4 regions of the Clostridium sp. LXY-7 genome follow, and region 1 is predicted to be linked to each of the others. Evidence: riboswitches for the same ligand, from Rfam matches in the RefSeq annotation. Region 1 holds a riboswitch; each other region holds the start of a gene.
The links. Region 1 has a riboswitch for cobalamin ahead of ACI48Q_RS14215 (sirohydrochlorin cobaltochelatase). Riboswitches for the same ligand answer to the same signal wherever they lie in the genome.
Positions count from the first base shown of each region.

Region 2: it holds a riboswitch for cobalamin, as region 1 does, so the genes downstream of both, ACI48Q_RS02175 (hypothetical protein) here and ACI48Q_RS14215 (sirohydrochlorin cobaltochelatase) in region 1, are expected to answer to the same signal.
Region 3: it holds a riboswitch for cobalamin, as region 1 does, so the genes downstream of both, cobT (nicotinate-nucleotide--dimethylbenzimidazole phosphoribosyltransferase) here and ACI48Q_RS14215 (sirohydrochlorin cobaltochelatase) in region 1, are expected to answer to the same signal.
Region 4: it holds a riboswitch for cobalamin, as region 1 does, so the genes downstream of both, ACI48Q_RS10080 (YitT family protein) here and ACI48Q_RS14215 (sirohydrochlorin cobaltochelatase) in region 1, are expected to answer to the same signal.

Region 1 is NZ_JBLLJL010000004.1:204,935-212,656, forward strand. It holds gene ACI48Q_RS14195 (Spo0E family sporulation regulatory protein-aspartic acid phosphatase) at 695-865, shown strand; gene ACI48Q_RS14200 (hypothetical protein) at 1,240-1,584, shown strand; gene ACI48Q_RS14205 (D-serine ammonia-lyase) at 1,867-3,186, shown strand; gene ACI48Q_RS14210 (GIY-YIG nuclease family protein) at 3,278-3,523, opposite strand; cobalamin riboswitch at 3,795-3,968, shown strand; gene ACI48Q_RS14215 (sirohydrochlorin cobaltochelatase) at 4,145-4,975, shown strand; gene ACI48Q_RS14220 (cobyrinate a,c-diamide synthase) at 5,022-6,332, shown strand; gene ACI48Q_RS14225 (precorrin-8X methylmutase) at 6,387-7,013, shown strand; gene cbiD (cobalt-precorrin-5B (C(1))-methyltransferase CbiD) at 7,027-7,722, shown strand, end outside.
Region 2 is NZ_JBLLJL010000001.1:449,409-457,130, forward strand. It holds gene asrB (anaerobic sulfite reductase subunit AsrB) at 1-408, shown strand, start outside; gene asrC (sulfite reductase subunit C) at 423-1,394, shown strand; gene ACI48Q_RS02165 (sigma-70 family RNA polymerase sigma factor) at 1,717-2,268, shown strand; gene ACI48Q_RS02170 (hypothetical protein) at 2,268-3,704, shown strand; cobalamin riboswitch at 3,799-3,972, shown strand; gene ACI48Q_RS02175 (hypothetical protein) at 4,267-4,686, shown strand; cobalamin riboswitch at 4,854-5,028, shown strand; gene ACI48Q_RS02180 (cysteine-rich small domain-containing protein) at 5,294-5,551, shown strand; gene ACI48Q_RS02185 (BMP family protein) at 5,844-6,824, shown strand; gene ACI48Q_RS02190 (ABC transporter permease) at 6,902-7,722, shown strand, end outside.
Region 3 is NZ_JBLLJL010000001.1:813,537-821,258, reverse strand. It holds gene ACI48Q_RS03915 (DegV family protein) at 1-172, opposite strand, end outside; gene cobS (adenosylcobinamide-GDP ribazoletransferase) at 284-1,099, opposite strand; gene cobU (bifunctional adenosylcobinamide kinase/adenosylcobinamide-phosphate guanylyltransferase) at 1,107-1,658, opposite strand; gene cobC (alpha-ribazole phosphatase) at 1,777-2,370, opposite strand; gene cobT (nicotinate-nucleotide--dimethylbenzimidazole phosphoribosyltransferase) at 2,374-3,450, opposite strand; cobalamin riboswitch at 3,630-3,793, opposite strand; gene ACI48Q_RS03890 (AraC family transcriptional regulator) at 4,041-4,940, shown strand; gene ACI48Q_RS03885 (cupin domain-containing protein) at 5,090-5,434, opposite strand; gene ACI48Q_RS03880 (methyl-accepting chemotaxis protein) at 5,696-6,958, shown strand; gene ACI48Q_RS03875 (Bax inhibitor-1/YccA family protein) at 7,138-7,722, opposite strand, start outside.
Region 4 is NZ_JBLLJL010000002.1:615,227-622,948, reverse strand. It holds gene ACI48Q_RS10090 (4-hydroxyphenylacetate 3-hydroxylase family protein) at 1-287, opposite strand, end outside; gene ACI48Q_RS10085 (sigma-54 interaction domain-containing protein) at 529-1,584, opposite strand; gene ACI48Q_RS10080 (YitT family protein) at 1,601-2,452, opposite strand; cobalamin riboswitch at 2,635-2,820, opposite strand; gene ACI48Q_RS10075 (class I SAM-dependent methyltransferase) at 2,965-3,525, opposite strand; gene ACI48Q_RS10070 (homocysteine S-methyltransferase family protein) at 3,671-6,049, opposite strand; gene ACI48Q_RS10065 (methionine synthase) at 6,039-6,716, opposite strand; gene metF (methylenetetrahydrofolate reductase [NAD(P)H]) at 6,716-7,720, opposite strand.

The DNA of each region.
Region 1 (7,722 bases):
TAGATAATAGAGCTATACTAAGATTGTTTAATAGAAAAAGGTGAAGCTTTAAAAAGATTACAGTAGTATAAGCCATAATCAACAAATTTGTATTATAAACCAAGAGATTATTGATAAAAATTTAGAATATGAATAAAGTAGGGAAGTGTAGAGTAATGTTGACAAATAAAGCATTACTACAATCTTTATATAAAAAATATATAACCAAACCGTTGGTTCCGGGTTCAAGTCCTCGTGCCCCTGCCACAGAAACTCAGTAAACTGAAAGGTTTGCTGAGTTTTTATTTTATCATAAAATGAGTGGTTTTTGGTGTGTTGGTTGTCTAACTAAACACTATAAAAAAATCACTTATTTTTTTATAAGAATTTTGAAGCTTTTTAAATCTCTTCTCGTTGCATATTTAGAAAAGCAAGAGTAAAACACTAATTATAATAGCTCATATAGACATGATTAATGAACTAAGTATATTGGTATTTGGGATATATGGATTAAAACTAGATGCAGTATAACAATGGTGAAATGTCGGAGTTATCATAGTATTTTAAACATGAGATAATGATAGTATGGAAAGCTGAAATTAGACATAACCTCCTCCAAAGAGGCACTTAGGAAACTAGGTGTCTTTTATTTTATCTCAAGTTTTCCATAATATACCTCAGCACGATTATAATAAAGAGCGAAAGGAGGGTTATTATGGAAAGTATTGAAGAAATGTACAGAAAAATTTATAACTTAAGACAAGCACTGCAAGAACTTATTAAACAAAAAGAAGATTTAGCAGATCCTGTAGTTGTTGCAGCTAGTCAAGAGCTTGACGTAGTTCTTAATGAGTATAATAATTTACTTAGAGAACTGAACAAGTAATGCCAAATGGGGAGGAATTTAATATAATTCCTCCCTTCTAATTATACATACAAAACAAGGTAAGATAACAACAAGATATTAAAGACATAGCCCTAAATATTCCACCCATAGAAGATACTTAGTGTAAAAGCTAAGTGGTTAGAGTATAATTTTAGTTGACAATAGATAATAAAAAATAAACCAAGGAGTTGCTGTATAGTCATATATAGGAATATATAAAATCTTGAAATAGGTACAATTCATTACGATAAAAATAGAGGGCTTGATGAAGTCCTCTATTTTTTATTTAAATATTTACAATTTTATGGATACATAGTAGAATAGATACAAGAACATATGTTCTTGTACAACTGATTTAGATAGGAGATATTACTATGAAATTATTTAAAGGAATACCATGTGTATACTCTTGTAGAGATGAAAAGATAGAATATGAGTGCAGTGCGCTTTCAAGAAATGATTCTATGAGCTTTGCAATAGAAGCTGTAGAGGAGCAATTACTATTAAATGAAGAAATATTAAAAAAAGCATTATCTAAAGAACAAAATCTTGAAACAGATGGAGTATATATGTATATGTCTAATTGGAATATAATACCGGTAAAGAGTAAAGTTCATATAACTATACTTCCAGAAGTCACTAATTTCTATGCTGCAAATCTAAATATAAGTATAGGTATTAAAAATACTGATTTAAATAAAATATTAGATATAAAATAATAGCAAAAAAGTAGTCCCATTACGAAACTACCTTTTCACTATTCGAAACAACTACATGATAACATATAATAATGTAAATGTATACAAAGAAAATTATATTCAGCTATATGAAGTAAAGGCAACATTATTAATAGAGTTACCTTTACTCAATATTATTCAGCGAGGGATAGAAAAAGAAAATGGAGAATAGGATTAAGTGTTGGAGCGTAGATAACATAGAGAAATTAATGTTAATGTAGTAAAATTAAGTTAGTAAGTATAGTTCTTACACGAGGGGGAGTTATGAGTATGAGAAGAGAGTTGAATTATTATATTCAGAAGTATGAGATAATAGAGGATATGATAAAATATAAGCCTCTATTTTGGGAGAACCCTAAGACAGAAGGATATCTAAAATCCAAAGAGAACATGCCGTTTACTCTAGATGATATGACTCAAGCAGAATGTAGGCTAAAAAAGTTTTCTACATTTTTAATGAATGAATTTCAGGAGTTGAAGGATACAGGCGGAATCATAGAATCACCATTGAAAGAAATTAAAAATATGAAGGAGTATTTTCAGAAAGAATTATGCATTAGCATTAATGGAACCCTTCTTATGAAGTGTGACAGTGAATTAAAGGTTGCAGGATCTATAAAAGCACGAGGAGGAATTTATGAAGTATTAAAGCATGCTGAAACTCTTGCTTTAGAAAATGGAATTATAGACGATAATAGCAAATATGAAACATTTGGAACTAAAAAGATGAAGAAATTTCTTTCAGGTTACAAGGTAGAAGTTGGATCTACAGGAAATTTGGGATTAAGCATAGGAATTATGTCTGCAGCTATGGGTTTTAAGGCAATAGTTCATATGTCTCAAGAAGCGAAACAGTGGAAAAAGGATTTATTAAGAAGCAAAGGTGTAGAGGTTAGAGAGTATAGCTCTGATTTTACGAAAGCTGTAGAAGAGGGGAGAAAAAGTTCACTAGAGGACCCTAAGAGTTATTTTGTAGATGATGAAAAGTCTAAAGACTTGTTTATGGGATATGCAGTGGCTGCTTTTAGACTTAAAGAGCAATTAGATAATCTTAATGTAATAGTAGATAAAACACATCCACTAATTGTATATCTTCCTTGTGGTGTTGGTGGAGGTCCAGGAGGAATAACTTTTGGACTTAAAGCAATATATGGAGATAATGTTAGGTGTTATTTTGGAGAGCCTACTCATGCCCCAGCTATGATGTTAGGGCTGATTACAGGCGAACATGATGAAATCAAAGTTCAGGATTTAGGAATAGATAATATAACAGAAGCAGATGGACTTGCAGTGGGATGCCCTTCAGCCTTAGTAAGCAAATTTATAGGTCCATGGATAAGTGGATGTTATACGGTAGAAGATTCGGAACTCTATCCTATTTTAAAAGAGTTAAAGGATAGAGAAGGATTAATAATAGAACCATCATCAGCAGCAGCATTTTTAGGATTAAAGAGAATGGCAGAAAACCATATAGAAGATATAAACATAGAAGGTGCAACTCATATAGCATGGACAACAGGAGGATTATTCTTGCCTAAGGAGATGTTTGATGAATACTATATCAAAGGGAGTAATAAGAAATAGTAAAAATATATAACTAGAGTGAGAACTTATATAAAGTATACACAGATTAATTTACACACACTCACTCTCTATGAAATTTGTATTTCAGATTCTAAGGTAGAATATTTATAAGAGAAAGCTTTTCGGTTCTGGAAAGCTTTTTTATTTCGTGCTCTCTTTTAAGAGCGGATGACTTGTCTTGGAATTCTTCATGATAAATTATTTCTACAGGTAATCTACATCGAGTATATTTAGCGCCCTTTCCATTATTATGAGTTAAGAGTCTTTTTCCTAAGTCATTAGTCCAACCAGTATATAAGGTATTATCGCTACATTTTAGAATATATACATAACACATAAGTTAAATCCTTTCATTAATTAAAATATACTTATCATAATTTATATATTTATACACGGTTAAAAATATATAAATATATAGTGTTTATCAGGAATTAAAAATATTTATAAATTAGGATAAATTTAAATTTGTAAGATTATTTTGTATCCTACATTATAAATTTAAAAGTAAATAAGTTATATCATAAGTATAGTATAAATGCTAATATATTGATAATAAAAATTTTCCGTTGAAATAAGTTATTGGTTAGTATATAATAAATAAGTAAAATAGAATATATGTAGTTTTGGGTACATTATGTTTAATAGGGAAAGTGGTTTAAATCCACTACAGCCCCCGCTACTGTAAACGGCGACGAATCTTATAAGTCACTGGATTAATATCTGGGAAGACAAGATAAGGATGAACCGTGAGTCAGGAGACCTGCCTTAAAACTTGAAGCTAATACTTCGGAGGGAAGGTAAAATACATAATGTTGCTTCGGCATAATAAAATTATGCTAATAAATTATGTTTATAGTTAAAGATAACTTTAACCTCTACCTCTAATGGTAGAGGTTTTTTATTGGGAAAAATTGTTACGACCCCTGGGGTGGTTACATAATTTGGGAGGAGTTTGAGGATGAAAAAGGCAATTTTAGTTGTTAGTTTTGGTACGACATATAAGGAGACTTTAGAACTAACTATAGAAAAAATAGAAAATGAGATAAGAGATACTTTTAAGGAGTATTATGTTAAAAGAGCATTTACTGCTCATATGATTATCAATAAATTAAAGAAAAGAGATGGAATAATAGTTCCAACTCCAGAAGAAGCATTAGAGGAACTTTATAAGGAAGGTTATGAAGAGGTTATAGTTCAACCGCTACATATTATTCCAGGAGAAGAATTTCAATATGTAAGATTAGTAGTTGATAAGTTTAGAACAGAAAATAAATTTAAATCTATAAAGGTTGGAAGACCAGCACTACACTTTCAAGGAGGAGAAGAAACTCCAAATGATTATGAGATATTCATTGAATCTATAAAAGAAATAATACCAGAGTATAAGACAATGCTATTTATGGGACATGGAAGTAATCACCCATCTAATGCATGTTTTGTGAGTCTTCAGAGTGTATTTAAATATGTGCATATAGATAATGTTTATGTGGGAACTGTTGAAGGATATCCAACTATAGAAAAAATGATAGAAATGCTTAAAAAGGATAAGGTAAAAGAAGTTAAGTTAGCTCCATTAATGTTAGTTGCTGGAGACCATGCTACAAATGATATGGCCTCTGATGAAGAAGATTCATGGAAAACTATTTTGAATGAGAATGGAATACAGACAGAAGTTTATCTTCATGGACTAGGAGAAATAGAAAAGTTTAGAAAAATATATATAGACCACGTTCAAGATGTAATAGATGGTAAATATCTCCATTTGGGTGATACAAAAAAAACTATATAAGAAAATATTCCTTACAGTTATAGGTAAAAGTATAGGATGTGATTATATGAAAAGTATAATAATTTCGTCTAATAGTAGTGGTGGAGGAAAGACTACCATAACTTTAGCACTTATGAAAGCTCTTAGAAAAAGAGGATATGTTGTACAGGGATATAAAGTAGGACCTGATTATATTGATCCTGCTTTCCATAAAACAGTGACTGGAGTTGCTTCAAGAAATTTAGATTTGTTTCTTATGGGAGAAGAAGGTGTAGTTGAAAGTTATGCTAGAGGTCAAGGTGATCTTGGTGTTATTGAAGGGGTTATGGGACTTTATGATGGTAAGGGAATAGATAGTAGCTATTCCACAGCACATGTATCGAAGGTTTTAAAGATACCAGTAATCCTTGTATTGTCACCTAAGGCTCAGGCTGCTACTCTTTGTGCAGAGATTAAAGGGCTTATGGAATATGAAGATATAGATATAAGAGGAGTAATTCTAAATAATATCGCAGAAGGTTACTATAAATTACTAAAGCTTTGTGTAGAAAAAAATTGTAATACTAAGGTTTTTGGATATGTACCTAAAGATGAAAGATTGAGCTTAAAGAGCAGACATTTAGGACTTGTACAAAGCAGTGAAGTAGAGGATTTAGAAGAAAAATTAGAACTATGTAGTGAACTTTTAGAGAAGTATGTAGATATAGATGAAATTTTAAAAGTATTTAAAGAATGTGAAGCGCAACATTCAGAAAATAAGTTTTTACTTAAAAATAAAGGACTAAATATTGCAGTAGCTTATGATAAGGCTTTTAGCTTCTATTATAAAGAAAATTTAGAACTTTTAGAGCAATTAGGTAACATACAATATTTTAGCCCCCTAATAGATGAGAAGCTTCCAGAAAATATAGACTTTCTATATATAGGAGGTGGGTATCCTGAAGTGTTTAGAGAAGAGTTGAGTGCTAATAAGTCTATGCTTAAAAGTATTAATGAAGCTCTAAATGATGGGTTAAAATGCTATGCGGAATGTGGAGGGTTGATGTACCTTACTGAAAGCATAGAGGGGGTAGAGATGGTTGGATTTTTAAAAGGAAAGTCATATATGACTAAGAGATTAAATAATTTTGGATATGCATCAATTAAAGTAAAAAAGAAAAATACAATGATTTCAGTAGGTACTAAAATAAACTGCCATGAATTCCATAAATCCTTAGTAGAACTACAGGAAGAACAAGTTTATGCTTTAGAGAAGCAGGTTTATGATGGAAGTAAAAAGCAATGGAATTGTGGATATGTTAAAAGAAATACCTTAGCAGCTTACGGTCATGTTCATTTCTTTTCAAATATAGAGTTTTTAAAAAGTTTAGTTGAATAAGCGTAAAGAAACAAATAGCTATTATCTTTAGCATAAGTAAGAAGGAGATAAAAAATGGATTATATAAAAATGCCAATGGATATAGAAAAAAAGAGTTTCGAAATTATTGGAGAAGAGATGGGTCCTCATAATTTTGATAATAGAGAACTTTCAATAATAAAAAGAGTTATTCATACTACAGCGGATTTTGAATATAAAAATCTTGTTTATATGAGAGAAGGAGCTATTGATGCTGCCTTAGAAACTCTTAAAAAAGGTATTACTATTTATACTGACACTAATATGGCTCTTTCAGGAATTAATAAAAAGGCACTAGAGAAATTAAACTGTAAGGTAGTTTGTTATGTGGCTGAAAAAGATGTAGCTGAAATTGCTAAAGAAAAAGGAATAACTCGTTCTATGGCAGCAGTTGAGAAAGCTGTAGAAGATGGAGTAGAGTTCTTCGTATTTGGAAATGCACCAACAGCGTTATTTAAACTTAAGGAATTGATTGAAGCAGGAAAATCTAATGCGAAGTTCATAATTGGAGCACCTATAGGCTTTGTTGGAGCAGCTGAATCTAAAGAGGAAATAGAAAAGCTTGAAAATGTGCCAATGATGACAGTTAGAGGAAGAAAAGGTGGAAGTGCTGTGGCAGCGGCTATAGTAAATGCTCTTATGTACATGTTAGTGGAAAGATAAAGAAGGGATAATTATGTTAAATTTATATGTTAATAGTAATGGGAAAAAATTAAGATGTGGATATACTACAGGTTCCTGCGCAGCAGGGGCTGCGAAGGCAGCAACATTCATGCTTTATACAGGAACGGTTATAGAAGAAATTCAAATTACTACACCTAAGGGTATAACCCTAGATTTAAAAATAAATAAAGTAGTAATTGAAGAGGATTATGTTGAATGCTCCATTATAAAAGATGGTGGAGATGATATAGACGCAACTCATGGCCTTAGCATATGGGCGAGAGCTGAGAAATTAGATCATGGATATGTGCTAAAGGGTGGAAAAGGTGTAGGAGTTGTTATGGGTGAGGGACTTTATATAAGTAAAGGAGAACCAGCTATAAATCCTGTGCCTAGAGTTATGATTGAACAAAGCGTTGCTGAAGTGCTTCCTAAGGATAAAGGGGTATCAATAACTATTTTTGTACCTAAAGGAGAAGAAATAGCTAAAAAAACCTTTAATCCTAGATTAAATATAATTGGAGGCATTTCTATTTTAGGGACTACAGGAATAGTATATCCGATGTCAGAAGATTCCATTAAGGAATCCATAAAAATAGAGATTACCCAAAAAGCGCTAAAACATAAAAAACTTATCTTAGCTTTTGGAAACATGGGAGAAAAGGTTGCAGAACAAATGGGATATGGAGAAGAGCAAGTGGCTATTATA
Region 2 (7,722 bases), on a different contig from region 1:
GAGGCTAAGAGTTTTACTTTAGTATCAGGTTTTAAATCACCTAAGGATATATTATTTAAGGATGATATGGAGGAATGGGGGAAAAATATAAATTTTATTTTAACTGTTGATAATGGTGAAGAAGGTTATAAAGGAAATATAGGACTGGTTACTCAATATGTATCTAAGTTAAATATTGAAGATAAAGAAAATGTACAGATTATAGTAGTAGGTCCTCCAGTAATGATGAAGTTTACTCTACAGGAATTTATAAAATTAAAAATTGGAGAAGAAAATATTTGGATATCTCATGAGAGAAAGATGTGCTGTGGCCTGGGAAAATGTGGTCACTGTAAAATTGATGATACTTATATTTGCTTAGATGGACCAGTATTTAATTATACTAAAGGAAAATTTCTAATAGATTAGAAAGGAGGAGAAAAATGGACATTAATACTAAAAAATTAAAAAAGAATGCTTTTAGGATTACTAAAAAAAGAGGGTTAGCCGCTTCAAGAATAAGAGTACCAGGTGGATATTTAAAAGCTGAATATTTGGGTATTATTCAAGAAATAGCTGATAAATATGGAAACGGAACTGTTCATTTAACTGCAAGACAAGGCTTTGAAATACCTGATATAGATATGGTAGATATACCTGAGATAAATACATTACTTCAACCAATAATTGAAGGATTAGAGATAAATCAAGAAATATCAGGAAAAGGCTATACTTCAGCTGGAACCAGAAATGTATCTGCTTGTATAGGAAATAATGTATGTCCTTATGGAAATTATAATACTACTAATTTTGCAAAGAAAATTGAAAAGGCTATATTCCCTAATGATTTACATTTTAAAGTTGCCTTAACAGGATGTCCTAATGATTGTATAAAGGCAAGGATGCATGATTTTGGGATTATAGGAATGACAGAGCCGCAATATGATAGAGATAGATGTGTATCCTGTGGAGCCTGTGTTAAGAATTGTAAGAGAAAAGCAACAGGAGCTATAAGAATAGAAAATTTTAAAATTGTTAGAGACCATGATAAATGTATAGGCTGTGGAGAATGTGTCATGAATTGTCCAACAGGAGCATGGACAAGGAGTGAAGAAAAATATTACAGATTAGCAATAATGGGTAGAACTGGTAAAAAGAACCCAAGACTAGCTGAGGATTTCATTATATGGGTAGATGAAGAGAGCATAATTAAAATTATATTAAATACTTATAAATATGTGGAACAATATATTGATAGAGAAGCTCCAGGCGGAAAAGAACATGTGGGTTATATTGTAGATAGAACTGGATTTATGGAATTTAAAAAGTGGGCATTAGAAGGAGTAGAACTTTCAGAAAAAGCTATATGCAAAGAAAATGTATATTGGAGCGGAATTAAATATCCTAATACGTAATAGAAAACAAGTTAAATATTAAAAGGTTATATCCATCTTAATAGGTAGATCCAAAATTAATATTATATTAAAAAAGAGACATAGATTTATATCTATTCATAAAGCTTGTACATGATGTGCAGGCTTTTATTTATGCATTTATTTTTAGTTTAGGGCCTTATTTTAATATAGTTCTAAAATCAACAATCATTTAAAACAAAGCCTATTTTAATATAATATTAAGTGGAAGAGCAAATTAAAGTAATAATATTAAAGAGATTATAAAATATTCTGAGAGATGTGATAAATATTGTACGTAGTTATAGGTGAAAGGGGGATTAGCATGAATAAGAAGCTTATAGAGAAAGTAAAAAATAGAGATGAAGAAGCTATTTCTAAGTTGATACAAGATCATTCTAACTATGTATATCATCTAATAAAGAGAATTATAGGCAGCATAGGAACAGAAGAAGATGTGGAAGAGTGCGTTAGTGATAGTTTTATAGCAGTGATTAATGATATTGATAATTTTAACGAAGAAAAAGGAAAATTATACACCTTTATATTAATAAAAGCTAAGTATAAGGCTTTAGATTATAAAAGGAAATTAGAAAAAGATAACAATATACAGGCGTTCGTAGAAGAAGTTGATATACAAAGTGATGAAAAGAATTTAGAGGATAGAGTTTATGATAGGATGCAGTTGAGAGGAATAGTAAAAATTATAAATGAATTTAAAGAGCCGGATAGAACTTATTTTTATTTAAGGTATTTTATGTACTACGAAGTTAAGGAGATTGCTAATAAGTTTGGTGTTACAGCTGCAGCTGTAGAAAATAGGTTATATAGATGCAGGCAGTATATTAGAAATATATATAAGGAGGAGGTTATTTAATGAAGGAAAAAGATATGTTTGAATTAATAGATAAGATTATAGAAGATGATTTACAGATAGATGATATAGAGTTAGATATAACTGAGTTAGAAACTCCTCTAAATAGTGATCAAATAGATAATATTCAGAATAGAATATTTGAAAAATTAAATATAAAAAAGAGTAATGAGGAATATGGTAATAAGTCTTATAGGAAAGAAAATATAAAGGCACATAAAAATTATAAAAAGCACTTTTCTTTTTCTATTAAAAAGACTCTTATTGCAGCAATAATAATTATTGGAATGCTTTCCACAGTAGTACTTGCCAAGTATGATTTAATCTATAAGTTTATACCTCAGCGTGGAGGGGTAGTCTCTTCAGAAGGTAGTATTTACTCTCTAAAGAATCCATTAGAGCAAGTGGTGGAAGGGAGTAAAATTACCCTAGAGGATTTAGTTATGGATACTTCAAATAATAATTGTAATGCTAAAATTGTAACATCTAAGGGAAAAATTACAGAAAGTGAAGTAATTTTAGGAGAAAATGGATTTAAAAGTGGAAATAATTCCTCAGCAGGAGGAGGAGAAGGAGGAAGCTTTTGGTATAGTTATTCAGATATCACCAGTTATAATGAGGGCGATAAAATAACTGTAAATGCCTATTTAGATAATAAGAAATTAATAACCTTTGAAGCTGAGTTAGAGAAAATTGAAGGAGTTTCAGATTACAGTAGCCTTGGACCGACAGATACAAAGGAGAATATTAGTATAACTGCCGTAGTAAAGGAAGCAGATCATATATTGGATGTAAACTTCATTACTCCAAATAAAGAGGGAGAGCAAATTGTTTACTATGGAGATGAGTTTAATCAAAAGAATGAAGGTATTTATCTTAGAGATAGTATGGGAACTCAGGTAAAGGGAGAAAGATTATTTCATAATGATAGAAATAATCATATGCAATTTAATATAGAGGGGCTAGTAAAGCCTTATAAAATAATATTGCCACAGGTTACTATAGAAATGAGAAATGAGGGTTTAGCTAATGAAGAAATAAAAATAAAGGTTCCAAAGCCAGGAGAGAAGATAGATATTAATAAAGAGATAAAGATTGAAGATGGAACCATAAAAATACTTCAAGGACATAGGCTTGGAAATGACGAAGAACCGATAATTTGGGGAGAAAAGAAGGATGTAACAACTAACTATATATTAAGTTTTAAGTTAATTAATAATAAGCCTAATAGAATATTGACACAGTTTAAGATATCATCGATAGGTACGCTATTCAATATGAAGGGAGATTTTTCAGGTTATGGAAGTGAATATAATGAAAAAGAGGTTATTGATAAAGTAATTATAGATTTAGATAAACCTAATAAAAACACCTTAAAATTTAATATTACTTCTGCAAATTATTTAATAAATGGAGATTGGGAATTTAGCATAGAGTAAAATTTATAAATTGTTAAAGGTACAAAATTATTTATCTTTGAGTATTCAATAATATTGAAATATGTAAGAGAATATAATATAATGATTATGAAATTAAATATAATAAGTATTAGGTTCCACTAGGAATTAATAGGGAAAATGGTGAAAATCCATTGCAGCCCCCGCTACTGTAAGCATGGACAAATCCTAAAAACCACTGGAGTATTCTGGGAAGGTAGGATAAGTATGAAATGCAAGTCAGGAGACCTGCCTAATATCTTCAGCATAGTTTTCGGTGGGAAAATAGCATTGCTATTATAAAAAAGTATTGTATGAATACTTTATGTTAGCATATAATAAACTCCCATTATTGGGAGTTTTTTATATTATAGAATAATCTTAAGCAATAGGAATAGATTCTTATAGGTTAGGATATATAACGAAGTATATAGCTTTCGGTTTTTGTTATTTAGATAAGTCATCTAAATAACAATTTATAAAAACTATTATAATTAAGAAAATCTGCAATTCTACATAAATAAATATCAATTATTAATATTATAGAGAATAGGAGGTAAGTAGAGTGATGACGTACAATTTATTTATGGAAAACCAGATTAGTAGATATGAAGAAAATATATGGGAGAAATATGTAATTATTGCATCGGAAATAGTTGAAAAACAGAACATATCAATACTTACGAAAGCTAGATTTACAAATAATCTTTATAATATGGATAAAGATAAGGAATTGAATTCATTAGTTTCCATATACACCAATTTAATTGATGAACTTAAACAAGAAATGTTATCTAAAAAAGAGGCACTTGAGAAAATAGATAATGTTTTAGAGAGATTAAAGGTTAGATTTAATATTAATGGTAATATTGATAGATTTTATTATAATTATAATAGTGAAAATATGGAGGGAGTTATAGAATTTATTATAGATAAATTTCTAACTTTAATAGCCATTGTATCAGGAGAAATTAGAGATTTTTAGATTAGGTTGTGATTTAATATGTAGTTATAAAATCAACATTATATTAAAACAAAGCTATAAAGTATTTTAAGTTTTCTAAAACTTAAGCGAAATAATATTGAACTAATGTATTGAGTACATTCTTATTACGGTATGATATACTATAATAAGAATGTAGTTAGAATGAAAAGTAAATAAAGATATTAGACTTATATTGTGATTAAACGGTAAAATGGTGAAAATCCATTACAGCCCGCGCTACTGTAAGCATGGACAAGTCTTAAAGGCCACTGGAATAATTCTGGGAAGGTAGGATGAGAATGAAATACAAGTCAGGAGACCTGCCTTATATTATAATAAGATTTTCGGAGGGAAAATACTAATAGATATAGTTTTATTTGAGTTTTAATAGGGCTATATTTAAATTGTATAACTCCCTGTTGGGAGTTTAATTTTTATTATAAGGTAATCTTAAGTTGTATATTTTTTAGAAGAGAAATTTAAAAATGTAAACTTATAACATAGGCATTTATAAATACTCATTATTTTAAAATACTATTCAGAATAATAGGTTATAAGTGCCAGTTGTTTAAATTAATACTATAAAATAGAAAAGGAGATGCTAAGTATGAGCTGTAACTATAAGTTTTTTCAACATAAAGACTGCGAGTATTTTCCATGTCATAAAGTAGCTAATGAAGAGAAGTTTAATTGTCTATTTTGCTACTGTCCACTTTATTTTACAGAAAATTGTGGGGGGAATTGCAAACTTCTTGAGGGAGGAATTAAGGACTGTACTAACTGTATGATACCTCACTCAGAAAAAGCATATGATTATATAATAGGAAAAATAGTTGAAATAAATAATAATAAGAGAAAAAAATAGTACTGAAATTCAGTACTATTTTTTTCTCTTATTATTAATGTATGATGATTCTAATATTTACAAAATATTTAGAATATTTAAAATATTTATCTTAGAATTATTGTTATTATACCTTTTTATGGTATAATTAAATATAAATTACATTTTCTGATTAACTAATCAATTAGGGATATATTTAGTTAAAGCTATATATTTCATTGGAGCCATCTAGATTATTATACAAGCTATAATTTGGCTTAATCATCTACTGATGATTAGATATAAAATGTAAAAAATAGAGAGGTGAATAATAATGAAGAAACTATTAGCGTTAGTATTGTCTCTTGTCATGGCTCTATCAGTATTCACAGGCTGTTCGTCCAATGGTAAAGCTGATGACAAGGACAAAGAAAAGATTCGTGTTGCCCTTATTCTTGAAGGTGCTATCAGCGATATGAGCTGGAATGCAACAGCTTATGAAGGTCTTAAAAAAATTAAGGCTATGGGTGCAGAGGTAGCATATGTGGAGAATGTTCCAGCTTCTTCTGTCGCTGACAGCATTCGAACCTATGGTGATGAGGGATATGACGTAATATTCTTGTCCACTAATAGCTATGCAGATGCAGGAAAAGCAACTGCAAAAGATTATCCAAACACTCAGTTTTTTATGATTAACTCCAACGTTACAGCAGATAATGTAGCATCCTTTGCTATACAAGATGCAGAGCAGGGTTTCCTTATGGGGGCATTGGCAGCATTACTTACAAAATCCGGAACGGTTGGTTTTGTTGGCGGTTTGGAAATCAATCCAATTATCAATGGCGGTGAAGGCTTTCAGCAGGGTGTTAAATATGTTAACTCTAATATTAATGTTATTTCGACCAACACTGGTTCTTTTGACAATGTAAGTGCTGCAAAAGAAACTGCAAAAGCAATGGTAGGTAAGGGAGCAGACACTTTGGCTCCTATGGCAAATCAGGCATCCTTAGGCGTTATGGAAGCTGCTCAAGAAGCAGGAGTAAAGGGAATTGGATCTGGATTGAATCAAGAAACTGTTGCTCCAGATGCTGCTGTTGTAGCTATTGTAAAGGATACTTCAATAGCTTATGAAGCTGCTTATAAGGCATACATTGATGGTACAATCTCTAACGAAGTCTTAAAAATGGGTGTTGCACAAGGTGTTGTGTATATTGGTGATTACTACAGTGATGTTCCGTCTGAAGTTAAAGATAAGATTAAATCAATCTGTGAAAAATTAGCATCAGGAGAAATAAAAATAGACCTTGGGAAATAAGTAAAAGGTGCAAGGGCAATCTGATAGGTTGCCCTTAAGCGTAGATATACATTTTGACTATATAAAGGAGGAGTGTCATGACATCGTATATAGTAAAAAGAAGATCCGTTGAATTATTAAAGAAGCTATATTTTCCTGTGATATCCTTAGTTGCTGCCATGATTTTTGGCAGCATAGTTATTGTGGCAACTGGACGTAATCCCGTTGCGGCTTACAGAGTTATGATTAAAGGCGCATTTGGCACACTTGCTGCATGGGACCAAACATTGGTTAAAGCAATTCCTTTTATGTTTACAGGTCTAAGCTATGCAATTGCAAAGCGTTGTGGAATAATTAACCTAGGTGCTGAAGGGCAATTTAAAATTGGTGCTCTTTGTTCTGCGATTGTGGGCGTAAGCTTTTCTGGTCTTCCAACCATAGTACATCTGCCACTTACTTTGCTTGCAGGGTTCCTGGGGGGGGCATTGTACAGCTTAATTGTTGCAGGGCTCAAGCTTAAATTTGGTGCCAGCGAGCTCATCACAACTATAATGCTTAATTATATTGCTACAAACATAATAAGTTATTTTGTTACGGGCCCAATCAAGGATAGCGCATCAAGTTCCTATCCACAAACGGCAGTTATGGCTGAGACTGCACAGCTACCACGGTTATTTGAAGGTAGCTATAGACTTCATGCAGGATTTATAATTGTTATATTGGCTATCATTTTATACTATATATTTCTTTGGAAAACTACAAGAGGCTATGAACTTAGGGTTGTAGGTCTTAATCCCACAGCGGGTAATTATGCTGGCATGAGTATTAAACGTTCTACACTGATGTCAATGTTCTTGGCAGGTGGATTTGCTGGTCTTGGCGGTTCAATTGAAATAATAGCAGTTCAATACCGCTTAAT
Region 3 (7,722 bases), on a different contig from region 1:
GAATACTATCTAGCGTTTCAACTTTTCTATAAAAAAACTTATTGTCTATTTCTGTTTCTTTATAACTATTATTCTCTAATATAACACTTAAAGGTACTTCTGTAATATCATATTGACTTTTTATCTCCACAGGTATATAACTGGTACTATCTGTAATTATCTTAATACCCACTTTTACACCTCCAAATTTATTTTATAGATATTTCATATAATTCAAATTATAACAACTATTATACTTTAAAATACTATTTTATTTATATAAATTTTATGTTAATTACATTTATTAAAATATTGTACTACATAAAATTAAAAATAATGCTATTTCTATAATTTCATTATTAGCTCCCAATGTATCCCCTGATAGTCCACCGATTCTCCTTACACAGTATATATTAAATATAGACGAAATCACCATTGCTGCTACTATTAATAACAGTATGGTTTCTATTGAAAAAAACAAATTCCCTATGGCTACTGTTAATATAATACCTCCAATGAAATATATAATATTAGTATTTCCGATAAAAAGATTTCCTGTGCCATTCTTTTTAGCAGTCTTACCTATTAGGCTTAAATACACTAATGATAGCCTACTAATACATGGTACAACTATTATCATATAAGCTAAATCTTTAGTTCCTAAATAATATATTCCTACTATTTTAAATATTATTTCCATAATTAGTGCAATAACTCCAAAGGTTCCTACTCTACTATCCTTCATTATTTCTATAATTCGATCTTTACCTTTAAATGCAAAAAATCCATCACAGGTATCTCCAAGTCCATCCATATGAAGCCCTCCCGTAATAAATATTCCACTTAATACTGTTAGCACTGCAGCTATAGGTAATGGCAGAATCTGATAGCTACCCATAAAAACTAAATACTCTAAAGCTCCAATAATAGCTCCTACCACTGAAAAATATAAGGTCCCCTTTTTAAAATTATCTTGCTCACATTTAAGTGATATATTCACTGGGAGTCTAGTTATAAATTGAAAGACCAGTAAAAAATCATTAAATAACATCTTTCCTCTTCCTATGGCTCCAGCTACTATAATACCTACAATAATTCCTATATTTATTGCTATATTCATTTTCTATCTATCCTTTCATCTTCATAGGGCATCCGCAACACACTAAATACACTTCATCGCTCAAGCTTCCTACATGTTGATTTATAAATCCTTGCATATCTCTAAAAACTCTAGAAAGTCTTGATTCTGGAACCAATCCCCATCCTACTTCATTAGTTATGAGCACCAGCTCCTTATTTAAACTTCTACATGTATTTATAAGCAGAGTAAATTGTTCCTTTATATATGTACAAACCCTATCCACTTCTTCATCACTAACCTTATCATAGTCCCAATATTTATCAAACATTAAGTTTGTACTCATTATAGTTACACAATCTAAGAATATATTTTTTTCCTTATAGTTTTTTATTTTTTCGTGTAAATTTTCATATCCCTCTAAAGTCTTCCAATTTTGATTTCTACTATCTTTATGTTTTTGAATTCTATGTGCCATTTCCTCATCTGTAACTATAGCTGTAGCAACATATAATACATCATCAATTCCCTTATAAAGACTTTCTCCAAAGGTACTTTTTCCACTTCTACTTCCACCAGTAACCAAAGTAACCTTACTCATATTAACTCCTCCTTATTTTATATTCTTGTATTTTTTACAGTTGTTTTAAAGGATACCTTCAACTCTTATAAAATACAATCTCTCTAGTAGTAAAACTAAATTTATGACTTAACACATTCTATATTTCTAATGGAATAATACTATCAATATAAAAATATCCATGCTCTAATTTAATAATTGATAAATCACCATTACGTGATGAAAACCTCCAGTAATTATCTAAGTTTCCATCTAAAATGTAGCAATACATTGCTCTAATTACCCCTCCATGGGTGGCAATAAGTATATTTTCCAATTCTTTTTCCTGATTTTCTAGCTCCTTCATAAAACTTACTACTCTCTCATAAAATTCAATAAAACTCTCTCCCTTAGGAGGATTATGTAATTTCCAATCTCTAGTCCACATTTCATACTCTTCTTTATATGCTTCCTGTAGTTCATTAAAAGTTTTCCCTTCAAAATCTCCAAAATCTCTTTCATTTAATCTCTTATCTATGAATAAATCCCTTCCATTATATATATGTTCTAAGGTATCTTTTGCCCTTTGCTTTTCACTACAAAAGACCCGTTGAAATTTCATGCTCTCTAATTTTTTACCTAGTAAATTCCCCTGTTCTTCTCCTTTATGTGTAAGTTTGCAATCAATGGCTCCATAATAGGTTCTTTTTATATTTTCTTCTGTTTCTCCATGTCTTACTAAGTAAATATTCATCATTTACTCCTCTTCCCATAAATTTATATAATCATCCTTTACTACTCCTGAACTTTCAAATGACCCCATATTATGTGCTGTAAATAATGCACTCTCTATTATACTAAATGCTATAGGGCATCCTGTTCCTTCGCCTAATCTCATTCCTAAATTAAGCATAGGTTTTAGTCCTAGCTTCTGCAGTACGTATTCTGACCCTGGTTCCTTAGATAGGTGTGAAGCAATCATAAAATCTCTAGCTTTCTCACATAATTTGAAAGCACAAAGAGCTGCTGCAGAAGAAATTAACCCATCTATAACTATTGGTACTCTATGTGCAGCTCCTCCTAAAAACACACCACAAAGTCCAGCTATATCAAGTCCACCTACCTTACTGATTACATCTATTACATCATCCTTATTTGGAGAATTAATGTCTAAAACTTTTTTCACTATTCTTCTTTTATTTTCTAGAGCTTCCTCTGTCAATCCTGAACCTTTTCCAACTATTAAATCACTTTCTAAATCTGTTAAAGCACATATAACTGTTGCAGAAGTAGTAGTGTTGCCAACTCCCATCTCACCAGTTCCAATTAAGTCATAACCTTTCTTTACTAGCTCACTAACAATTTCGATTCCAACCTCTATTGCTTTTATAGCCTCTTCCCTTGACATAGCTGGTCCCTTTGCCATATTCTTAGTTCCATAATTAATTTTTTTATTTATTATACCTTCAACGTCAAAGTCTTTATCTACTCCAATATCCACCACTGTGAGATCAGTATTATAAAACTTACTTAAGTTACAAACTCCCGTGGTTCCTTTGATAAAATTTTCTGTAACAGTAGATGTAACTTCCTTAGGACAAGACGATATCCCCTCTTCAATGATACCATTATCACTACACATTATAACTATGTTTTTCTTATTTATACACTTAACCTCATTACCTCTTATACCATAAAGCTTAACAACTAAATCTTCTAATGTACCAAGGCTACCAATAGGCTTACAAAGATTGTTTAATACTCGCTTTCCTTCAATCATAGCCTCTTTATCTAATACTGAAATATTTTCTAATGTCTGCTCTAATAAACCCATATCATTTCCTCCATCCAAAATTTGTATCTACTCCTGGGGTCGTTCCAATTTATGGAATGACCCCAGGGGTGCTTCCATAAATTGAAAACACCCTTCCTAAGGAAGGGTGTTACAAGAATAATTTATACACTAAATATAATCTTTATTTAAATCATTCTGCCATCTACCATCCCTCCGTGGTATAAGCATAGCTTCAGGCAGGTCTCCTGACTAACGGCCTTAAAAGCTTATCCTTCCCAACAAAAATATATCAGTGGTTAAGGCTCTACATCCGTATACAGTAGCGGGGGCTGTAGTGGATTTTCACCACTTTCCCTATTCAACCATAAAATAAAACTTTTTCACAATCTTCATAAAGATTTTACTATATATGGCTTTATACTCTAAAGAGTACCATAAAACTAATTCTTATTTAATTATCTACCTTGTAAATTATATATTACAATAGAATTATATTCAAGTTGCTTATTTTTTATGTTTTAAGATGACATAGGTCTATAAACATAACAAAATAGGATAAGAAATAACTTTTGTATATGGTATGATATTATATTATTGTCCTAGGTAAATAAAATTAAGGGGGTATCAATATGGATTATATAGAATTAATTCAAAAAACCATAGATTACATTGATGAAAATATAAAAGAAGAAATAACTGTAGGTTCCTTGGCAAAAATTGCTGGTTTCTCAACCTATCACTACTACAAAATATTTAGTAGTTTTATAGGTTTATCAGTAATGGAATATATAACCCAGAGAAAACTTCAATTTGCCTTATTGGAACTTAATCAGGGATATAAAATAATTGATGTTGCTATGAATTATGGCTTTGATACCCATGCTGGTTTCACAAAAGCTTTTAAACGTTCTTTTGGTTATCCACCAAGTATCTATAGGATACATGCCCCAAAGGGTTTACCACCAAAAATAAATTTATATAAATCTAAAATAAATAAAACTGGAGGTATTATAATGCAACCTAAAATAATTGAGAAGCCCGCTTTTAAAGTTGTTGGCTATGAAATTAAAAATAATCTTAAAAATATACTTCACACAAGAGATATCCCTGCCTTTTGGTCTCAAAGAGGACTTGATACTAATTGGGAAGATAAGCTTTATACTGTTTTGAATCCGCCAAAGCATGGTGAATATTGTATTTGTATTAATACCAATGTAGATACAGATGATTTTTCTTGCTTATTATCTGTGGCTGTAGATAATTTCGATTTAGCTACTGAAGATATGTATAAATTAGAAGTTCCAATTGCAACCTATGCTGTATTTACCACTCCACCTGTAGATGATAAAGATTTCGTAGACTCTATACAAGGTACTTGGAAGTATATTTTAGAAGAATGGTTTCCTAATTCTCAATATGAAATTGATGATGATAAATTTGATTTTGAATACTACGATGAACATTGCCATCCATGGGAATACGAAAAAGTTACCATGGAAATATATATCCCTATAAAATTAAGAAAATAGAATTTATAAATGAAATGTGAAGCATTTTATTTTAGGTAAAGGCGCCGTAGGCATAGGTAAATACTCACTGCGTTCGTGGTAAGGCGTCACTTTGTGACATGTAAGGAGCAACCTATGGTTGTCCTTACCTAAATAAATTACTTCGTAACTTATTTATATTCTGCTCCTGCTCCAATCTTTGTCACTTGAACAGCTACCATTTCCTCATTATCACCATTTATAATTTCATGCCATTCTCCAGTAGGCACAAAAACTGTACTTCCCACATTTACATCAGAAATTTCTTCTCCTGATTTCATTTTCCCATTCCCCTTTAAGAAAAAGAAAATTTGTTCACCACTTGGATGTCTATGTATCTTTAATATTTGGCCTGGTTTAAAATAGTAAACTTCTGAGGTCATATCATTTCCTGCAAATACAGGCATCTTTGGCACTGCTGTATCATTGTATTGTACTAAGCTACCATCTAATAGATGTTTTTGATTTTTATCCATTGTAAGTTCCTCCTCTAATATAAAAGTATTTAAATACTCTTTACTATTGTTTCTTTACTAAATGGATACTATGTTATACTTTTCTTTATTATCTATAGCACTCTTAAAATTATTTGTATTTATTATAAGCTGCTCAATAGTTCTCATATTAAAATTTCACTGGCCTTATCACAAGATTTTCAAGATATACACTCCATATTACAGAATTTATATGTTATAATAATATGAAAATTATTATAATCATAGAAAGGATTGTATTAAATGGATAATTTTAAACATACTTTAATTAAGATGTTGAAATCTTATATATTATTATTTTCTGTATTATGTGCAGTATTTTTATTATTAACGAATTTAGTTCTTAAAAATTGGAGTATTAGTTTTATAATTACTTTAATTTTTGCTGCCTTGCTAATAGTTACTAATCTAATAATTATGCTACCTATAAAAAATCTTTCCCAAAAATTCACTACAGAAATTGAAGATATTAAAAAAGGAGATTTTACATCACTCATTAAATTAAAAGATCATAAATCTAATAAAACCTTTGATAAGCTAATTGACTCTACCAGCGAAATACTTTCTAACTTTAAAGAACTCATTGAACATTCTTTTTCCATAGGTAAAACTATTATATCTTCAACTAAACAAGTTCATAAAACTGCTGATGAATCTTTAATAGTGATGGAACATATCTCTAAAACTATTGAAGATATATCCTTAGGTGCTATGGACCAATCTTCTCAAAGTAATGCTTGCGAGTCGCTTATTGAAGCACTATCTTCTGAAATAGAAACTCTACATAGTAGCTCTAATGTTATTGTAGCTGAAACTACTAAAATAAATGATTTGAGTAAAACTGGAAGTGCGTCTTTAGATTTTCTTCGTAATAAAACTGAAGATACAGTTAAATCTACTGAACAAATTTCTATTGCTGTAGATAATCTTACAAATAAAATCAAAGATATTTCTGTATTTGTAGATTCTATAGAGAATATTGCTGATCAAACTAATTTACTTGCTCTTAATGCAGCTATAGAAGCTGCTCGTGCTGGAGATGCTGGCAAAGGATTTGGCGTAGTTGCTGATGAAATTAGAAAATTAGCAGATGAAAGCAGAAAGTCTACAGAAGAAATAAAAACATTAGTGGAAACTATAATAGCGGAATCATTACAGGCATCATCTGCTATGAGTGCCATGAATAAAGCTACTGATGAACAAACTAATGCAGTGGATAATACTGATAGTTCTTTTAAAGACATTACTTCTGCTATATCTTTTATCTTAGTTAAAATTAATCTTGCCTATGAATCAATAGTTAAAATTAATGAAGATAAAGAAGCTGTACTTAATGTTATACAAAATATAGCAGAAGTAGCAGAAACCACTGCTGCTTGCACTGAAGAAGTAGCAAGCACTACTGAAACTCAACGCTCATCCATGGAAGACATGAAAAATACTACTACTACTTTAAATTCATTAGTAGACAAGCTGGATAACCTATTATCTAAGTATAAAATTTAAACACGCAAAATATACTATTTAAGATATTCTTTCTATATAATAAAAAAGATCTGATTCAAAATTTAAAATCAGATCTTTTTTATTTACATTTCCACTTTATATTAATAATATATGTTTTATCATGAGCTCTGTATTAAGACATAGTCACATCTTTTAATCATTTATCTACATTATAGACATTAATTATCTCTAATCTTTTGCAGTAATCTTAATATCTCAAGATACATCCATATTAATGTTACTAAAGTTGAAAAAGCTCCATACCATTCCATATATTTTGGGGCACCATAATTCGAAGCATTTTTTATAAAGTCGAAATCTAAAAGCAGATTTGAGGATGCTACAAATACTAATAAAAGTGATACTCCAATACCTATTGGTCCACCTGAATGTATGTATGGTACAAACACTCCAAATAAAGAAAGTATAAAAGTAATTAAATAAACAATACCTACTGCTGCAGTGGCTACTATTATAATTCTTCTAAGCTTCATACTTACTCCACCTAAAGACCTATATATCATTGCCACTGAAATTGCAGTTGCCATAGTAAGCATTATTGCAGGTAGCACCACGCCTGGATACCACATGTCTGCTACATAGGATATGCTTCCAACAACTAAACCTTCTGTTATAGCATATAATATTGATGTAATAAGAGCTATTCTAGGTACAAAAGTTGTAACTAAAGCTAAAACCAATGAAGCTAAAGCTCCTATAATAACTAATTTTGTAGCCCAATAATCATTTCCTACTAGTAATAG
Region 4 (7,722 bases), on a different contig from region 1:
TTTTGACCACATAATCTCTGCATTTTTACTTTATTTATTAAGTCTTCAGCACTTTGATGAATGTGGCAAAACCTATTTATTTTTTTCCCTGTGAGATTTGATGTGGCTGTCATAACCTCTGAATATTCATCATGTTGTGCTAATTCATAGGTCATAGCCACTGAATTTAGGGATGGTCTAATCATTGGATGATCCACTGGATTTTCTACTAATTTCCCAAATAGATAAACCTTAGTTTTTAGCTTCCTCAAACTTTCTATATATTCTTCTCTAGTCATTAATCCCATAAAAATTCCTCCCTTTCATTTATCTAATAATATTAATAGCAACTTCCATGCCAATTTTTAATATCTGTACAAACTCCCTATTCCCCTCAATTCTTTCAATAAAAAAAATCATATAGCCTAAAATTATCACTGAAAAATTGCAATAATTGTATGCTATATGATATAAACCCTATATTTATCAACACTCTCCACGGTGATATGCAATAATGCAACTATGCAGCATTGCATGTGAAAAATTTATTTATTTAAAATCATTTTCTGATCTAATCCTCATATATTTTTGTCTCTTCCTAATTAGGGTTGATGGATCTATTTTTAAGGCTTTTGCTGCAATCTTTATATTTCCATATCTTGTTAAAGCATCTGTTATAATCTCCATTTCCACCCTGTCCATAATTTCCCTTAAACTATATCCCTTTATGGAATAGTTACTTATGCTAAGTATGTAATCCTGTTCCACTCTTGTATTGCTAATCTCCTGTGGTAAACTACTTTCTTGTACCATGGTATTTTCGTTAATTATAATTTGTCTTTCTATAACATTTCTAAGCTCTCTAACATTTCCTGGCCATTCATAGTTATAAAGATATTCTAAGGTATCTTCACTAAAGCTACATTTAGAATTATATTTCTTATTTATGCTCTCTGTAAAATGTTCTATAAGTAGTGAAATATCCTCTTTTCGCTTTCTTAAAGGAGGTATTTCTATAGGAAATACACTAAGCCTATAATATAAATCTTCTCTAAATAGCTTCATATTTATTAATTCCTTTAAATCTTTATTGGTAGCTGCAATTATTCTTATATCTATAGAAAGTGACTCTGTGCCACCAACCTTTTCGATTTGCTTTTCTTGAAGCACTCTTAAAAGCTTAACTTGGGTGGTTAAAGGAAGCTCTCCTGCCTCATCTAAAAATATGGTACCTCCATCTGCTAATTGAAATAGTCCTATTTTTCCTCCTTTGTTAGCTCCTGTAAAAGCTCCTGGCTCATAGCCAAAAAGCTCAGATTCGATAAGACTCTCTGGTATTGCTCCACAGTTTATTGTTATAAAGGACTTGTCCTTTCTTGAGCTATTATAATGAATGTACTTTGCAATTCCCTCCTTGCCTACTCCAGTCTCCCCCAAAATCAATGCTGTGATATCTGTTTTTGAAATTTTTGTAGCACTCCTTAAAACCTGAACCATAGATTCATCTTTTATGACCATACCGCTAATGTCATATAGCTTTTCTTTCATCTGATTTATCCTTTTATCTTCTATAGAATGTCCAACATAACATTTATCCTTCTCCATAATACACCTCCTCTAATTAGTGAGTAATACTTTTAAACCCGTAACCAAATACCTCATATACATTATTTACTGTTACAAAGGCCTCTTTATCTGTTTCATTGATATAACGCTTTAATTTTGCAAACTCTCTTCTTCCTATAAGTACCACAATTATATTCTTTTCCTTATTTGTAAAGCCGCCTTTTCCATTGTAGAAGGTGGATCCCTTATTTAAATCCTTGATGATAAAATTGTTAATTTTATCATATTCATCACTGATTATAGTAACTTCCTTAGAAATGTTAATTCCCTCTATAACTGAATCTATGACAAATCCATTTATGATTACTCCTAGCATTGCATACATGGATAGCTTTGGTCCAAAAGCAAAGGCTGCAGCTACAGTGATGCTCAAATCTGATAACAATACACCCTTTCCTAAATCAATATGAAAAAATTTATTTAAAATCTTGGCTATGATATCTGTGCCTCCAGTAGAAGCATCTTGATTAAATACAATTCCCATGCCCGCACCAGATATTAAGATTCCAAAGACAAGTTCCAAAAATAGATCCCCTGTAATTGAATGTGTCAAATTTACTGTTTTCTCTAAAATTAACACCATAAAAGATACTCCAAAGCTAGAGTATATGGTTTTAATACCAAAATTACTTCCGATAAAAATGAATGCTACTATAAAAAGCACTATATTTATAATTATCATTATAGTCCCCACTGAAATATTAGGAATAAAGTAATTAATAACTAGAGCTAATCCATTAGCTCCCCCTATAGCTAAATTATTAGTCATTAAAAAAAAGTACATTCCACATGCTACCATGATAATTCCTAGATTGATTAACATAAATTCCTTAATTTTTTTACTCATAAAAATCCCTCCATTGATATTCTGTATTTGATTATGAAATATATTGCCCAAAAAGAAGAAAACCTCTTAACTCAAGAGTTAAGAGGCATAAAACCGTACAGATAAAACCTATATAAAAGTACAATAAATAACGCTTTTATATAGCTATCTTTTTATGACACCCCCCATCAACCGTAGAGTAATTAGTGTATCAATAAAGGCAGGTCTTCTGACTCTGGTTCATAGTTGCTTCAGCCTTCCCAATATAAATCAGTGGCATCTGTTAAGAAGCTTCTCCCCATTACAGCGGCGGGACCGTATAAGATTTTCACTTATTTCCCTTTTAAACAAAGCATTTAAAGCTTTGTACCTCTATCTGATATATTAAATTTTCCAATTACAACTTAATAGAAATTTTTAGAATTCAAAATTTTCTAATAATTATCGAAGTTGAAACACATACTTTTAAAATATCTCACCAATCTGAGTATATCTCTTCCATTAGTTTAATTCAAGAGGAGGTTTAAATCTAATTAAGTATTTTTACATTTTAATACATAAGCTGGAGGTACATTAACAATAACTTTCTCTAAACTTATGTCTCTAAAATAAGTATTAATATACTCCTTTTTAAATAGAGTATATTGAAAAGTTATAAATAAGCCTTCTTGCTTTAATACGTCCCTAGTTTTGTTTAATATGTTGTTAGAAACATCTTTAGGCAAACTAGTAAAGGGTAATCCTGAAACTATATAATCTGCTTTTTCAAATTTATATTGTTTTAAATATTTATCTATATTTTCTGCAGAATCGTTTACTACTATAATATTATTAAAATCAATGTACTTTTTCTTTAATTTTTCACAGAAATTTTCATTATATTCCAGTAATATCAACATTGTATGTTCTTTTTTCTCCTTTACTAGCTTGTCTGTAAATATTCCAGTTCCAGGACCGTATTCTATTATACATTCTGCACTGTCAAAATCTATGGAGCTAACCATCTTCTCTGCAAGCTTTTTAGAACTCGGAGCTATGGCGCCTATAGTTCTTGGTGATTTAATATATTCTATTAGAAATTTTATTGTACCCATACTAAAACCTCTCCCATTATTTTAATTTACTTCATTATTTTAGTATAAAATACAATTATTAAAATTTCATGTTAAAAATTCTTAATTTTTTCTAAACTTATTGTTTTCTGACTTTCTATTACTTATGACTATAGGTCTTTAAATACTATCCTAGTACCTCTTTAGCAATTTTTACTGACTCCTTAGCATCCTTTGCATAAAAATCTGCCCCTATGTTAAGGGCATATTCACTATTTAATACTGCTCCTCCTACCATTACTACGCAGTTATTACAGGATTTTTTCAAATCAACAATAGTTTCTTCCATATTCTTCACTGTAGTAGTCATAAGCGCACTAAGTCCTATTAGTTTCACATTATATTTTAGTGCAGTTTCTACTATTTCTTCCTTTGACACATCTTTACCCAAATCTATAACCTCATAGCCATAGTTCTCTAATAATACTTTTACTATATTTTTCCCGATATCATGAATATCTCCTTTTACAGTGGCTAAAATCACCTTATCCTTTAGAATATTAATATTTTTATCCTCTTTTAAACTTTCTTTAATTATTTCAAAGGATGATTTTACTACCTCCGCCGATTGTATAAGCTGTGGAAGAAATATTTTCCCCTTTTCATATTTATCTCCAACAAAATCTAAAGCAGGTATTATGCTCTCATTGATAATTTCTAAAGGCTCTTTGTTGGATAAAAGCAGCTTTGTAAGGGCTTTAGCGTGTTCCTTTGTGCCTTTTATTATCACCTCATAGAGATTACTCTCCACTACTTCCTTTGAAGTAGTGCTCTTTGATATCTCCTTATCTCCACTATTATAATTTTTTACATATTCAGTGGCTCCAATATCTTCATTAGAAAGTACTTGAAAGGCTTTTATTGTATCCATCATGCTTTTATCTAATGGATTTATTATTGGTAAATCTAGACCTGCATATAAACTGTTAGCCAAAAATGTCCTGTTAATCAGCTCTCTATTAGGTAATCCAAAGGATACATTAGAAACTCCAAGCAAGGTTTTAACGCCTAGTTTTTCCTTTACCATAGTAAGTGCTTTTAAGGTCTCATTGATCTCTTTTTGTTGAGCTGCCGCAGTGAGAGTTAGACAGTCGATATAAACATCACTCTTATCTATTCCATACGCCTGTGCCTTTTTTACAATTCTTTCTGCAATTTTAAATCTCTCTTCCGCAGTATTTGGTATTCCCTTTTCATCTAAAGTCAATCCCACCACTGCAGCTCCATATTTTTTTACTATGGGTAGAATACTATCTAATACCTTTTCTTCCCCATTCACTGAATTTACAATAGCCTTACCGTTATAAACTCTTAAGCCCTTTTCTATAACCGCAGCATTGGTAGAATCTATTTGAAGAGGTGTATTTAATATGGATTGTAGTTCTTTAATTATTTTTACTATTATCTCTTCTTCATTTATATCAGGAAGCCCTACATTTACATCTAAAATATCCGCCCCTGCCTCTACTTGAGCTATAGCTTCTCTTAAAATATAATCAATGTCTCCCTTTCTTAAGGCTTCCTTAAATAGTTTTTTTCCTGTGGGATTAATTCTTTCTCCTATTACTTTTACTCCATTAATAAAGACAGTTTCTGAAGGAGTACATACAGCATTTAAGGGACTACATTCTAAGAGAGTTTGCTTTACATCTTTAACTGCCCCTGACAAATCTCTTATATAATCGTCGGTAGTACCACAGCATCCCCCAATTATGGAAACACCTTTTTTAATAAATCTACGTCCATAAATGGCGAATTCCTTAGAGGATACGTCGAAGATAGTTTTACCTTCTACCACCCGTGGAAGCCCTGCATTGGCTTGAACCATAACGGGGATTTTTGAAAATGACAAGATTTCATCAAGGATAGGCTCAATATCTCTGGGTCCTAAGGAGCAGTTTATACCAAGGGCATCTACTCCAAGCCCTTGAAGTACCATGACCATGGCAGAGGGACTGCAACCAGTAAAGGTTCTTCCATTTTTCTCAAAACTCATGGTACAAAATACAGGTAAGTTGGAGTTTTCTTTAGCTGCAAGGACAGCAGCTTTAGCCTCATATAAATCTGTCATAGTCTCAATTAATATTAAATCTACTCCACTTTTGACCCCTTGAGTTACTTGTCTTTCAAAAATTTCATAGGCTCTTTCAAAAGATAGAGTCCCCATAGGTTCTAATAATTCCCCAATAGGTCCTATATCTAAAGCTATAAGTGTTTCTTCATCCACTATAGCTTCTCTAGCATTACTTATTGCTTTGTGAATTACCTCTTCTACAGTAAATTCAGTATTCTTAAGTTTTATTTCATTAGCGCCAAAGGTATTTGAAGTTATAACCTGTGCTCCTGCTTCAACATAACTTCTATGAGTTTGAATTATTTTCTCTGCTTCTCTTATATTTAAAATTTCAGGTAACTCCCCAGTTTTAAGTCCTATCTTTTGGAGCATTGTACCCATAGCTCCGTCAAAAATTAAAATTCCTCTTTCCAATTGTTTTTTAAGCTTCACAACCCTTACCATCCTTTCTAAATTCGCAGGTAGAATATTTATTACAATTTAGACAATTTCTCTTTTTACTTTCATAGGTATTATCTATAATCCCTACCACTGCAGTTACTGATTTCCTAGGAAGTAATATGCTGTGGTCTGATACTGTAAGTCCTATGGTCTTATTGCCTTCAAGTACTGAGATAAAGTCCTTCTGTGAATCAATAGGTAAATCTCCATAACCTGGGCTAAATCTCCAAGTCAGCCTTTTGTTTTTAGCTATTAGCTCTTTTTCTATAGTCCCACAGATTTCATCACAGGCTTCCTCGATAGCAGTGGTAGCACAGGCATCTAATATAAGTGCCTTGGTCATATTTATTTTTTCATAGTATCTTATTTTCATATCTATCTCACTACCTAAAGTTACTGCTATTAATATGCACTGCTGTGATTTTTCTAAATGCTTATATATATCCCTTCCTAATAATTTCATCTTGGTATCTAGTAAAATTATTTCATCTTTACCTCTATCTATATTAAAAGGTTTATACACATACCTTACTTTTGCTAAATTTCTCATTTCTTCTATGGTTTCTTCAATTAAATTATTCATATCTTTTTCTAAGGTTTGATTTTTAAAACCTAAGTATCTTAGTACTTCTTCTTTTCTAATTGTTAGATATTTCATTATTCTTCACCGTAAATATTTAAACTAAACCCCTTCTCTAATATACATCTAGTATATTCTTTAGCACCAGATAAAGATAGGTCCATATAATTTCCACATTGAATTTCATTAGCAGCGGGAACAGCTTCTTTATTATTTATGGATTTCAATAGTGATGCAACGCCTTCACTTATCTTGGTTGCCACATAGGGATTATTCATTGTGTAAAGATGAATTCCTCTAACACCTGTGGAAATTAAATCTACTATTTGATCGATGGCATAGGCAATTCCAGCATCTCTTAGTGCTTCTTTGTCATGCTCATATCTATTTATTATCTTTATAAATTTTTCTGGGAGAGTAGCTCCACAAAGGGAAACTACTCTCTCAATTTGTTTTTTATTAGTTACAGGCATTATGCCCGCCTGTATAGGTAATTTAATCTTCTTTTGCTCCACTTTATTAGAAAAATCATAGAATAGATTGTTATCAAAAAACAGTTGAGTAATAAGATGATCTGCCCCTGCATCTACTTTCATCTTTAGAAATTCTATATCCCTGACTAAATTTCTATTTTCTATATGACCTTCTGGATAACAGGCAGCTGATAGATGAAACTTATTCTTTGATTTTATATATTTTATTAATTCACAGGCTTGATTAAAATCACCAATGTTTTCACTATCCCTTGAAATATCCCCCCTAAGTGCTAATATATTATGCACAGAATTTTTCTTTAAATTTTCTAAAACATTATCTATTTGCTCTATACTAGAGTTTATGCAGGTTAGATGTGCTAGTGGTTCTATTCCATATTTGTTTTTAACTAAAGAAGTTAATTCGCAGGTTCTATTATCATTAGTACTTCCTCCTGCACCATAGGTTACACTTATATAATCTGGGGTAAGACGACTTAAAGCCTCTATTGTGCTATAAACCGTCTCTATTGGGGAAGTAACCTTTGGAGGGAAAATCTCAAAGGATAGTACTACTCTTTTTTCTTCAAATAAATCTTTAATATACATGT